Spartinivicinus marinus: one gene and its partner. The protein of the gene in region 2 binds, or shares a complex with, the protein of the main gene of each other region. Links are inferred from orthologs where the notes say so. Each region holds a gene or a part of one and is shown on either strand. Other genes may lie near its edges.

What was found.
Region 1: the proteins of mfd (region 2) and uvrA are in contact, whole or in part, in a crystal structure (PDB 4DFC), measured with the Escherichia coli proteins. The link is inferred for Spartinivicinus marinus from one-to-one orthologs.

What each region holds. Positions count from the first base shown.
Region 1 is NZ_JAPJZK010000001.1:1,876,801-1,881,341, forward strand. What follows is about bases 1-3,390. They hold uvrA (excinuclease ABC subunit UvrA), read left to right. Parts: upstream 1-340; coding sequence 341-3,190; downstream 3,191-3,390. Other genes in these bases: OQE68_RS08480 (MFS transporter), read right to left, coding at 1-178; OQE68_RS08490 (PBPRA1643 family SWIM/SEC-C metal-binding motif protein), read left to right, coding at 3,286-3,390. Also shown: more of OQE68_RS08490, read left to right, coding at 3,391-3,621; OQE68_RS08495 (glycosyltransferase family 25 protein), read right to left, coding at 3,969-4,541. UniProt on the Escherichia coli protein: The UvrABC repair system catalyzes the recognition and processing of DNA lesions. UvrA is an ATPase and a DNA-binding protein. A damage recognition complex composed of 2 UvrA and 2 UvrB subunits scans DNA for abnormalities.
Region 2 is NZ_JAPJZK010000001.1:5,538,812-5,547,952, reverse strand. The notes cover bases 2,170-6,233. They hold mfd (transcription-repair coupling factor), read left to right. Parts: upstream 2,170-2,562; coding sequence 2,563-6,033; downstream 6,034-6,233. Other genes in these bases: OQE68_RS24695 (CsiV family protein), read left to right, coding at 6,197-6,233; OQE68_RS24705 (hypothetical protein), read right to left, coding at 2,381-2,503; OQE68_RS24710 (glycerophosphodiester phosphodiesterase family protein), read right to left, coding at 2,170-2,299. Outside these bases: OQE68_RS24715 (hypothetical protein), read right to left, coding at 1-938; more of OQE68_RS24710, read right to left, coding at 1,286-2,169; more of OQE68_RS24695, read left to right, coding at 6,234-6,865; OQE68_RS24690 (substrate-binding periplasmic protein), read left to right, coding at 6,919-7,689; OQE68_RS24685 (DNA topoisomerase III), read left to right, coding at 7,853-9,141. UniProt on the Escherichia coli protein: Couples transcription and DNA repair by recognizing RNA polymerase (RNAP) stalled at DNA lesions. Mediates ATP-dependent release of RNAP and its truncated transcript from the DNA, and recruitment of nucleotide excision repair machinery to the damaged site.

The sequences.
Region 1 (4,541 bases), 3.7 Mb from region 2 along the record:
TAAATCCATAAGCACCTATGGCTAACCCAATTAATGCAGGCGTTGCTCCAATTAGCTCAGTGCCATAAATTGCCAATACAGGCAGCACCATAAATAAGCCAAGCATTCTCATGGCAAAAATAGATGCCAGACACAAAGAGGCTTTCCGCTCATGATGTGTCATGCCACTCAAATTCATTGAACCCTCATTCGCACTTCACTGAAAAAGAATAAATTTTATCAGGTTTGTTACTTCAAGCGTTAGTGGTGTATATGACAGGAGCTTTCAGGGTCCTGCATCTATTTGGTTGTTCATATATAATCGATTCCTTTTCATTCACCCACCGTAAGGGATGCTGTTGTGGATAAAATACTGGTTCGTGGCGCCCGCACTCACAACTTAAAGAACATTAACTTAGAAATACCCCGTGATAAGTTAATTGTTATCACAGGCCTGTCTGGCTCTGGCAAGTCTTCGTTAGCTTTTGATACATTGTATGCAGAAGGTCAGCGGCGCTATGTGGAGTCATTATCCACTTATGCCCGACAGTTTTTGTCCATGATGGATAAGCCTGATGTCGACCATATTGAAGGTTTATCACCAGCCATTTCTATTGAGCAAAAATCAACCTCCCATAACCCCCGGTCTACTGTAGGGACAATCACCGAAATATACGACTATCTTCGGCTATTGTTTGCCAGAGCAGGCACCCCTCGCTGCCCAACCCATCAGCAACCGTTAGAAGCCCAAACCATTTCGCAAATGGTTGACCAGGTATTGACCCTGCCAGAAGGCACCAAGTTAATGCTGTTAGCGCCTGTGGTGAAAGACCGCAAAGGGGAGCACCTGCATATTATTAGCGAGCTAAAAAGCCAAGGGTTTGTGCGAGCTAGAGTTGATGGAATTGTTACTGATTTAGATGATGTACCCAAGCTGGCCAAAACCAAAAAACACACCATTGAAGTCGTCGTGGATCGATTTAAAGTGCGGGATGATCTGCAATTACGACTGGCAGAGTCATTCGAAGCCGCAATTCATCTAACCGATGGTGTAGCTGAAGTCGCTTTTATGGATGGCGAGCAGGATGATTTAATCTTTTCAGCACGATTTGCCTGCCCAGAATGTGGTTACAGTATTAATGAGCTAGAGCCCCGTCTGTTTTCCTTTAACAACCCAGCAGGTGCCTGCCCTACCTGCGACGGTTTAGGTGCCCGACAGTTTTTTGATGAAACAAAAGTCATCACCAGCGATGAACTAACCCTTGCGGAAGGTGCTATTCGCGGCTGGGACAGACGCAATGTGTATTACTTTCAAATGCTCACTTCGCTAGCCAAGCACTATGGTTTTGATATTGATACGCCTTTTTGTAAGCTGGCTAAAAAACACCGCCAGGTTATTTTACATGGTAGTGGTGATGAACATATTAACTTTAATTATGTTAATGACCGTGGCATGACCATAAAAAAATCCCACCGTTTTGAAGGGATTTTACCCAATATGGAGCGCCGTTATCGTGATACCGACTCGCAAAGCGTTAGGGAAGAATTAGCAAAATACTTAAATACCCAACCATGCCCAGACTGTAACGGTAGCCGCTTAAAAGAAGCCGCACGTAACGTATATGTTGAAGAAAACACCCTGCCAGATATTTCTCAATTACCCGTGGGCAATGCCTTAGCCTATTTTGAACAATTAGCACTACCTGGCCGTAAGGGTGAAATTGCCGATAAAATTTTAAAAGAAATTCGCGAACGACTGCATTTTTTAGTCAATGTTGGCCTTAACTATTTAACCTTGGATAGAAGTGCCGAAACCTTATCCGGCGGTGAGGCACAACGAATTCGCCTTGCTAGCCAAATTGGGGCTGGTTTAGTTGGGGTTATGTATATTCTGGATGAGCCTTCTATCGGTCTACACCAACGGGATAATGATCGCCTGCTCAACACCTTGACCCGCCTACGGGATTTAGGCAATACGGTTATTGTGGTAGAACATGACGAAGATGCCATCCGCACTGCTGATCATGTCATTGATATTGGCCCTGGTGCAGGTATCCATGGAGGCCAAATTATTGCTGAAGGCACGCCAGCAACAGTAATGAAAAATAATTTTTCATTAACAGGACGTTACTTATCTGGCAAAGAAGCCATTGAAGTACCCAGCCAACGCACACCAGTTGATAGCAAAAAATTGCTGAAAATAGTTGGCGCCACAGGTAATAACCTGAAGAATGTGAATCTAGAAATCCCCTTCGGTTTATTTACTTGTGTGACTGGGGTATCTGGTTCTGGTAAATCCACTCTAATTAATGGCACCCTTTATCCAATCGCCGCTACTGAATTAAATAAAGCCACCACTTTAACGCCTGCAGCCTATAAACGGGTCAGTGGTTTAAAGCACTTTGATAAATGTATCGATATCGACCAAAGCCCGATTGGACGCACCCCCCGCTCCAACCCTGCGACTTATACTGGCATATTTACGGCTATTCGTGAGCTATTTGCAGGCACCCAAGAAGCTCGATCTAGGGGTTATAAAGTAGGCCGATTCAGCTTTAATGTAAAAGGCGGCCGCTGCGAAGCCTGTCAGGGTGATGGCGTCATTAAAGTAGAAATGCATTTCTTGCCTGATGTGTATGTGCCTTGTGATGTGTGTAAAGGCAAGCGCTATAACCGCGAAACCCTGGAAGTTAAATACAAAGGCAAAAGTATTCATGAAGTACTAGAAATGACTGTTGAAGAAGCCTTAGTATTTTTTGAGGCCATTCCAGCAGTTAATCGGAAATTACAAACCTTAATGGATGTTGGGCTTTCGTATATTCACCTGGGACAAAATGCTACTACCCTTTCTGGCGGTGAAGCACAACGGGTTAAACTAGCGAAAGAGCTGTCGAAACGAGATACTGGACAAACCCTGTATATCCTGGATGAGCCCACCACTGGCCTACATTTTCATGATATTAAACAATTATTAACTGTCTTACATCGCCTGCGCGATCATGGCAACACCATCGTGGTGATCGAGCATAACTTAGATGTTATTAAAACAGCAGACTGGATTATCGACTTAGGCCCAGAAGGTGGTGATGGTGGCGGTGAAATTATCGCGACTGGTACCCCAGAAGAAGTGGCTAAGGCTAAAAAATCCCACACCGGGCGATTTTTAAAGCTGATGCTAAACAATAATAACAACCAAAGCCTACTCAACTAGTAGGCTTTGGTTGTCCTACTAGCAACAGAACAGATAAGATAACACTTTTAAAGATTAACTAATATACAGATACATCAATAGAAAGGTTGTAACCCATGTCAAGATATCCTTATAAAAATCTTCCCTTGAAAAAGTCCGAGCACAATAACGCTAGCTTTAAAGCTAACAAAATCGTACGCCTAGGCACAGACAAAGCACCTGCTCAAATCACTGTACAAACAGAAGAACGTAAACAGGAACTAGCTACTGTCTTTGCTGACAATGGCTGGGTTAGTGTCATCAAGGTTGACCCAGAACAAGATGAAAATATCCGTGATTTAGAAATCCTACAAAACAAGCAAAGCAGTGCAGTTAGCACCAAAAAAGCAAACCGTAACGACCCCTGTCCTTGTCAAAGTAGTAAAAAGTATAAAAAATGTTGTGGTGTTTAAAACCTATAATCCTTTAAACACCACTGTCTCAATCAAACCCTGTGACAGCTTAACTGAAGCAATATTTTAACCAGTCATACAAAATCAGGCATCAACATGGGTGATGCCGATTAAGCGATAAACCAATTGCAAAATAGTATTTCGCTAATTTAAAACAGTTAATATTTTATCTGCTTCAATATTTCTTACATATACCCATCATGAATCATTTTTAGGTGTAAAAATAAAGTGGTATATACTCACAGCGAAAGATTGTTTAGGCGAAGCCACCGAGTGATGAAGCCCCAGGAGTTTAGGTAAACTAAATGACTGGGGTGAAGAATGAAGATAACAAAGCCTAAAGAAGGCTAACGGCGGCAATTTGATCGATTAAGCAAGGTATACTTAAAATTCTTTAATGCAGACCAGTATTGATAACGTTTATTTACTTCCCAACTGTCATCAGTGAACACAACATTATCATTACGATGGGTAGATATATCACTTGATGCAACATCATAAGGTAATTGTGAAGTAAGCATTGGAAAAGCTAAATAAGAGTCAAGCTTACGCTTATATACAAGATCTACTGCAGTTCCATCATAAGGGGTATCGACTAGTTTTTCCATGCCGCTTTTATTCAGTATATAAGAGTGTGTACAAAAAGCACTGCATCTGGCAATCCCTAATTTAGGGGTTAGCCACATCCGTCCTAGTAATGCGCCTAAATAAAAAATATCGCCACGGTTAGACTTAAGAAACTGATTGAATCGCTTTAATTCTCTAGCACTAGGAATCCGATGAAACATTACATCATCTTCAAAAATTAAAACTCTCTCATAATTATTTTCTAGCGCATATTTTGCAATATCACGATGAGAGTTATAGCAGCCCCTCTCAGGGTTTTCGACGTCTTTATCGACTAGCCAAAACTCTAAGGA
Region 2 (9,141 bases):
TCAATTTTTGAGCCCAGCTCACTAAAGTTTGAGCTGACAGTTTCACTGAAATGCAAAGGAAATTCTTGGTTGTTTCTTATCAGGGTAATACTCTGCCGCAAGTCAAAATCAGTCACATTGACCATTATATTGGTGAAGCCAGGACAGGATTGAACACTACTGTGATCATCACTTTCCAAGGTTTTACAATGTTGCTCGTCAATTGAGGTATAACGACTGCTAAACTGGCTCGCTTGAGTTTTCTCTTTAACTATAGCTTTGGTTTGAATCAGGCTATCCAATATTTTTGGGCTTAATCCTGATTTGAGAGCTGCATGCGTACCATTTTGCTTAGCATCGTTAATCGTAGGCGTTTTACAATGATAAGAAATATTGGGTATAGCAACATCCAATGTGCACATAAAATCACCGGGTTTATAAGCAACCCCTTTTGCAGTCAGTACTTTAAACCAGTGATAGCCACCCCCTTCTGCTTGCTGAAATACCCCTGTATCTTGCAACAAATAAACGGGTACTATTTTGTTAAGCGCGAACGGCTGATTATAAGAAGTACCAGGCCCCGCTCGAAACCGCCCACCATAGGAAATCGCTTTAATTGGCCTGCCAGATACAGCAGAATAGGTAATAAAATCCAGGTAATCACAAGGATATTCTTGTTGTGTATTTAAGTAACGCAACAACCCTTTTTGACCTGAGGATTCTATTTCAAGGGAGTTATCCGCAGAAACATAAGTATTATTTTTTTGCCAGCGAGCAAAACCAATGTGCTTTCCATTCGCCGTTAACGAAAATGAACCACCTTCGCCCAAGTAGGCTACTACTGTTGCTTTATCGGTTACACAGCGATAAGCAACATGGTCAAACCCACCCTCTTCTGAGTAAGCGAATGTAGATGAAAGAGCAGTGAGAGCGAAACAAGTAACTACAACCTTTCTCATAAATTATCCAGCTTATTAGGAAATAAGCCATCATTATTACAAATTGCTTATGTCAATTAAACGTCAATTTTCTCTCGTCAGCCGTTTGAAATAGTATAGTTTAATGTATCGCGTCACAAATCCAACGCTGAAAAGTATACATGTTATAGCAAAACCGCTATTGTCTTAGCCAATCATGTCAGCCTTCATTGATGAAGCCGTGATTAATCAGAGGAAGTAGCCCTGTTTTACAGGGCTCATTCTTTACCTTTCTAAATAATTACCCCTCACGATACATTACATCCGTTCGCATCACATATTTAGTCCCAATAATCGTATTCACTGCTCGATGGTTTAGAAAATTTGTACTAATTGGTTTGACTATTTAAGGCAATCAAACCAAACTCGACTTGTTTTATTTGGGGAGATATTAGCTCAATTTTATCTGTCCATATCCCACCAGTATAACCTTCTGGTAATTCTTTTATATATTCAATAGTATTAAACCCGGGAATACCATTAGTTGGCGTATCTGGATTGTATGGTCCAACTAAATAATAATCTGTTCCAACGCTATCCATTCTCTCTTTAAATCTGTTAGGCCACCCCCATAAATAGTTGGCATAATTAATCGGTACAAGTAATGTTGTATTTTTACATTGCTCTGTAATAATGCCAGCCCAACCAACCAATATATATTCTTTCAAACATCGCTTTACACGCTTCTTAGTAAAAGTTTTAAGCCAAGGATAATCACGTGCTAATTTATCAACTGCCTTTTCTCCGCCATAAATACTTAGATTATTCGCTCTTTTCTTATCATCAAGCTTAAGATACTGTGCTAATAACTCTGCTTCTTGAGGGTCATTACTTTTTATATTGATAAGAAATTTTTTATTGGGAAATGCTTCAATTACTTGTTTTAGTGTTGGCATCAACCCTACTCCCACTCCTCTAAAAGGATAGTTTTTTCCACCATCATAGGTATAGTTATAACCAACATCTAATGTTTTTAAGTATTTGAGAGTCTGTTCTCTGGTAACACCACTCCCATTTGTTCGACAGTTAAGCGTCCAGTCGTGAAATACAACAAACTCACCATCTTTTGTAGGATGTATATCTATTTCTACAGTATCCGCTTTATACTCAAATGCTTTCGATATAGCCAATATTGTATTTTCTATATAGTGATGGGTTGGTTTACTGATGCGGTTAACAGTGCACTCATCCTTTGCTAAATTGGTTCTATCATAATTTTGGTATACTCCCCGATGCGCAAGCAGGTAAAAACCGCCATTACCTTTATCAGCTAGCCATGAAGCATTCATAATATACAAAATACTGCCTATCAGTAGTGTTATTATGAAAATTATCTTAGTCATAATAATTCATCAGTCTCTTTTTTATTTATATTGTTTTTATGGCCGCCACTCATTATTTTTTTCACCTACACTTCTTATACTTCATAAGTCATAAGTTTCTGTTGCCTCACCATTATTCGCTCGCTCAAAGCTATGTATGTTAGCCCTAAACCAGCCATCAATACAAAGTGCCCCCCTACGTTTCATCATTGTCAGAGGTTTCATCTCCCCCCCATCCAAGCTAAAATCTGCCCAATTGGATTTTTTGCTAGCAGATGCGTTTCATGAACGATACAAGACAATTATTGGCTATTGACTTACCCCGCAAGGCAGGTGATCGGCGGGTGTGGGGGTCGCTTTCTGGTGCAGGTATGGGGCTGGCATTAAGCCAAGCTTGCTTGCAACATGACTCCCTCAGTTTAATGATTACTCCCAACTCGGCGGCGGCTGATCAATTAGAACAAGAGTTGCGGTTCTTTCTCAAGCACCGGGATGATATCGATATCCTAAACTTCCCCGACTGGGAGACCCTTCCCTACGACAGTTTTTCTCCCCACCAGGATATTATCTCTCAGCGGTTACTGACCCTTTATCGACTACCTACCATCAGTCGTGGGGTGTTAATTGTGCCCATTACCACCCTGATGCATCGCCTCACCCCTCAGCATTATTTACACGGCAATAGTCTGGTCATCAGTAAAGGAGACCGAATGGACTTGGACCAGCAGCGTCAAGTGCTGGAACAGGCAGGCTACCGTTGTGTTGATACCGTCTATGAACATGGTGAATTTGCCATTCGTGGCGCGTTGATTGATATCTTCCCAATGGGGAGTCAAGTGCCTTATCGGATAGACTTATTTGATGACGAGGTAGATACTCTTCGAACTTTCGATCCTGAAACCCAGCGCTCTCACCAGACAGTTGACAAAATACAACTGCTGCCGGCTAAAGAGTTTCCACTCACCAAAGAAGCCATTGCAACATTTATGCAACGGTTTCGGGATACATTTGATGTGGATTTTCGTCAATGCCCTATTTATAAAGATGTGAAACAAGGGCTTAGCCCAGCAGGGATTGAATACTACTTGGCACTGTTTTTTGAACAATGCGCCTTATTATTTGATTACTTACCCAAAGATACCTTGGTCATTACCACTGACCAGATTGAACCCGCTATCCAACGATTTTGGCAAGATGCCAACGAACGATTTGAAAACCGTCGTTATGATCCAGAAAGGCCTATTCTACCTCCCCATCAAGTATTTGTACCTGTTGAAGAATTAAATCATAAATTAAAAAGCTTTCCTCGAGTGGTACTGGCAGATACGACAGCGGCTGATAAAGCGGGTCATCTCAACTTACCTATTAATCCAGTCCCTAGCCTGCCCGTGGATGCCCGTGCTGAACAACCATTAGCCAGCTTGCAAACCTTTATGCTGGAGCAGCAAACCAGCAAAATTTTATTTTGTGCTGAATCAGCCGGACGCCGAGAAACCTTACTAGAGCTGTTAACCAAAATTAACTGTCGCCCTGAACAATACGACAATTTACACCAGTTTATGGTGAGTGAGCAGGCTGTTGGAATTACCATTGCTCCTATTGAAAATAGCCTTTGGCTCAACCAACCCGGTTTAGTGGTGATTGCTGAAACCACCCTGTTTGGCCAACGGGTAATGCAACGGCGACGCCGGAAGAAAACCCAGGATCAGTCTGATCAAATTATTAAAAACCTGACAGAGCTTCGCATTGGTGCACCTGTCGTGCATATTGACCATGGTGTTGGACGCTATCGAGGCCTAGAAAAGCTTAACATTGACAACCAAGACGCTGAGTTTTTAATGCTGGAATATGCCAGTGAAGCAAAATTGTATGTGCCAGTTTCCTCATTACACCTAATCAGTCGTTATACCGGTGCCGATGATGCATTAGCCCCTCTTCATAAACTCGGTACGGATAAGTGGAGCCAAGCCAAACGTAAAGCTGCCGAAAAAGCGCGAGATGTAGCAGCTGAGTTATTGGATATTTACGCCCGCCGTGCGGCACGAAAAGGTTTTACTTTTAGTAACCCCGATGATAACTATGATATGTTCTGTGCTGGCTTCCCATTTGAAGAAACCCCTGACCAACAAGCAGCTATTGAAGCGGTTGTAAAAGATATGACCGCCAAACAGCCTATGGATCGTTTAGTGTGTGGTGATGTGGGATTTGGTAAAACAGAAGTAGCCATGCGCGCGGCTTTTTTAGCCGTACAAAGCCAAAAACAAGTCGCGGTTTTGGTCCCTACTACCCTACTAGCCCAACAGCATTATGAGAGTTTTAAAGACCGCTTTGCTGACTGGCCAGTGAATGTAGAAGTGATTTCTCGCTTTAAAACCAGCAAAGAAACTCAAGTGGTTCAGCAGCATGTAGCAGAAGGTAAAGTAGATATTCTCATCGGCACCCACAAACTACTGCAAAGTGACCTTAATTTTAAAGCCCTTGGGTTATTAATTATTGACGAGGAACACCGGTTTGGGGTGCGACAAAAAGATAAGTTAAAAGCCCTCCGCTCAGAAGTGGACATTTTAACTTTAACCGCCACCCCCATTCCCCGAACCTTAAATATGTCTATTGCTGGTATGCGCGATCTGTCGATTATTGCGACGCCCCCCGCCCGCCGTTTATCTGTTAAAACCTTTGTACGCCCTGCTGATAAAACCGTGACTAAAGAAGCGATTTTGCGGGAGTTATTACGTGGTGGACAGGTGTATTATCTGCATAATGAAGTCAAAACTATCGAAAAAACTGCTGCCGAGCTTGCAGAATTAGTACCAGAGGCCCGAATATCCATTGGTCATGGTCAAATGCGCGAGCGCGAATTAGAGCAAGTCATGTCAGACTTTTACCATAAACGCTACAATGTATTAGTCTGCACTACGATTATTGAAACCGGTATTGATATTCCCAATGCCAATACGATTATCATCGACCGGGCTGATAAATTCGGCTTAGCGCAGTTGCATCAATTAAGGGGACGAGTAGGACGCTCCCATCACCAAGCCTATGCTTATTTACTTACCCCATCCTCCAAGAAAAATATGACGGCAGATGCCACCAAACGGTTAGAAGCCATTGCCAATGCCCAAGAGTTAGGTGCTGGATTTACCCTGGCTACCCATGACTTAGAAATACGGGGGGCGGGTGAATTATTAGGTGAAGAGCAAAGTGGACAAATTCAGTCTATAGGCTTTTCCCTTTATATGGAAATGCTCAACCGTGCCGTTAAGGCGATTCAGCAAGGTAAAACTCCTAATTTAGATAAACCATTAGACCAGGGCCCAGAAGTTAATCTCCGGTTACCAGCATTAATTCCCGATGAATATATTCATGATGTCCATACCCGACTGATAATGTATAAGCGGATTGCTAATGCCACATCCGAATCAGAACTGGATGAACTACAAGTGGAGTTGATTGACCGTTTTGGTTTATTACCTGACGCTACCAAGCATTTATTCCGTATTACTCAACTTAAATTACAAGCCTCAGAAATAGGTGTTGAAAAAATCGATGTAGGGGCTGAAGTGGGTAGACTGGAATTCTCTGCCGAGGCGAGAATCGACCCATTAACCATTGTTAAAATGGTGCAAAATCAACCACAACGCTACCGTTTGGAAGGCGCCACTATCCTGAAATACTTTGAAACCATGGATGAGCCTGACCAACGATTGAAATACACAGAAAGATTATTAAATGAATTAAAACCTGCGGCATGAGGGCTATAATTAAATAAGTGTAAGTGTAGTTAGCGTTGGGCTAGAAAGTAAGTCTAGTGTCTGATATGGAAGAATGCCCTGTTATTCCATATCCGCTAGCATTTGTGGTAACCCTGTAGAAAAGTTCCAAGGCTTCAATACCCTATTCAGCAAGGAATGCTAAATGGTTAATAAAACCCGACTGGTGATTCATTTAGTAAGCACAGTTTTTATCCTGTTGAGCGCCTGCTACTCAATTGCCCAGGAAAATCATTTTACAAAGCAACCTTTTCAAGTGGAAATGATCGTTTTTCAGCATGAAACTCTATCTGATGATCGTTGGTGGCCTCCTGTTCGACTGAACCCTTTTGCTAAACTTATCAACCCACCCACCATTACCGTTAATGATATTGAGCGATTAAGTACTACACACACCAACCAATTGAAGGATAGCTTGCAAAAGCTTCAGCAAAGTAATAAATATAATGTTTTATTTTATTCCAGTTGGCAGCAGCCCATTCAAACCTCACCCGCTCCATCTCCTACCCTGTTAAAAGCCGGAGGACAATATGGTGAACACCACGAGCTAGTTGGCAGTGTTGGCCTATTGGCAGATAAAGAGCTGCGCCTCACGCTTGATTTTTGGTGGCGAGAATTCGACCCTGTGCAACCTCACCAGCGGACATATATTAATCCAAACCACTTAGTAAAAGCCGGACCGGAACAAACGGAATACCAAATTAGCCGAAATTTTCATTTACGCCAGCAACAGCTACTCAAGCCCAACCAAATTTATTATGTCGATAGCCCAGTATTAGGAATGTTAGTGCTACTTACCCCTAGCCAACCATAAAAAGTTGCTAAACTTATTGAAACGCCAGTTATTGAGAAGTAGGAGTAGCAACCATGTTCCGCTCATTTATCCAGTGCATGCTATTAATCACTTGCTTAACAGGAGCAACGGTGTCGGCTGCCGATACCCTAAAATTAACCAACGGTGAGTGGCCACCTTATTTATCGAAAGAATATAAACACCATGGGCTTATTTCTCATATTGTTACCGAAGCCTTTAAACAATCTGGGGTAACCGTTGAATATGGCTTTTTTCCCTGGAAACGAGCATTTAAAGAGGCACAAGAAGGTAAAAAGTGGGCAGGGTCAGTGGTTTGGACTAAAAACCCAGACAGGGAAGCAGAGTTTGTATTTAGCGATACCGTTATCGAACTTAAAGAAGTGTTTTTTCATCGGAAAGACCTTCAGTTTGACTGGAGCACAATGAAAGACTTAAGCAAATACAAAATTGGCGCATCGATTGGATACAGTTATGGCGATGCATTTGCTAAGGCTGAAGCGGATAAACTCATCAACGTTGCACGGACAGCCAAAGATGAGACTAGCTTAAAAAAATTAGCCGCAGGCCGTATTGATTTATTCCCTGCCACCTTAGAAGTAGGCTATGCATTAATCGCTGATAAATTAGACGAAGCTTCAGGTAAACTTTTAACCAATCACCCTAAACCATTACGAGAAACCAGCTACCATTTAATTCTCAGCAAAAAAGTAGCCAATAGTGAAGAGCTTATCAAAAAATTTAATGAAGGCTTGGCAAAAATCAAAAGCTCTGGTGCTTACGATAAAATGCTAACAGATAGTATTGATGGTAAGTATCGTCCATGACACAACCCTTCATTGAAAGTTGCTGACGTTCAATGCTAGAAGCCGTTTGGTTTGATAGCTCTCAATGTCTATGTAGACTAGTACAAACTGCTTCTAGAAAAGTTGGCGCCTCCTCAACAACCTGTTAGCATACTGTATGGAATCACAGTAGCAAGAATACAGTATGCGTTTGTTTATTGCCGAAAAACCCAGTTTAGGCAGAGCCATTGCCGATGTACTCCCCAAGCCCCACCAAAAAGGGGATGGTTATATTCAGGTCGGCAATGGTGATTACGTCAGTTGGTGTATTGGTCACTTACTTGAACAAGCACAACCTGATGTCTATGACCCTGCCTATAAACATTGGAAGCTGGAGCACTTACCAATTATTCCAGAACAGTGGCAACTAACTCCCAAAGCAAAAACTAAAAAGCAGCTGGGTGTCTTACGCAAATTAATAAAACAAGCAGACCAACTCATCCATGCTGGCGATCCCGATCGAGAAGGTCAGATTTTGGTCGATGAAGTCATTAACTTTATTGGTGTTTCAGCAGCAAAACGAGCTAGCATCCAACGCTGTCTAATCAGTGACTTAAACCCAAATTCAGTTCGAAGAGCCCTGGCCAATTTACGGGATAACCGTGACTTTATCCCCCTTGCGACGTCTGCTCTAGCCCGTGCCAGGGCCGACTGGCTTTATGGTATTAATATGAGTCGGGTGTGCTCTATCCAAGGCAGAAAAGCGGGCTATCAAGGGGTACTTTCAGTTGGCCGAGTACAAACCCCCTTATTAGGTTTAGTGGTTCGGCGCGATCAAACCATCGAAAACTTTGAGCCAAAGCCCTACTACGAAGTATTTGCACTACTAAAAACAGAAAAAGGTGAACAATTTAGAGCCAAATGGCAACCCAGCGAAGCCTGCCAGCCTTATCAAGATGAAGAAGGACGAGTTCTATCCAAAAAGCTGGCTGAAACTGTCGTCAAGCGGATTACTGGCCAACCAGGGCTGATTACCGCTGCAACCAAAAAACGTAAACAACAAGCGGCTCCCCTCCCCTATAATTTATCGGCTTTACAAATTGATGCAGCCAATCGTTTCGGCTTAAATGCCCAACAGGTGTTGAGTACCTGTCAGGACTTATACGAAAAACATAAACTGATTACCTACCCGCGTTCAGACTGTCGTTATTTACCTAGAGAACACTTCAACCAAATACATACTGTCACTGCCGCTATTAATCAAGTATGCGTTCCACTACGAAAAGCAGTCGCTGAGGCTGATTTATCCTTAAAAAGCAAAGCGTGGAACGATAAAAAGGTAGAGGCACATCATGCCATCATCCCCACAGAACGAAAGCTCGACCCCAGTCGTTTATCTAAAATCGAGTTACAAATCTATGAGTTAATCGCCAAACAGTACCTCGCGCAGTTTTACCCTGCTTGGCAATACGATGATCGAAGAATAGAAATAGA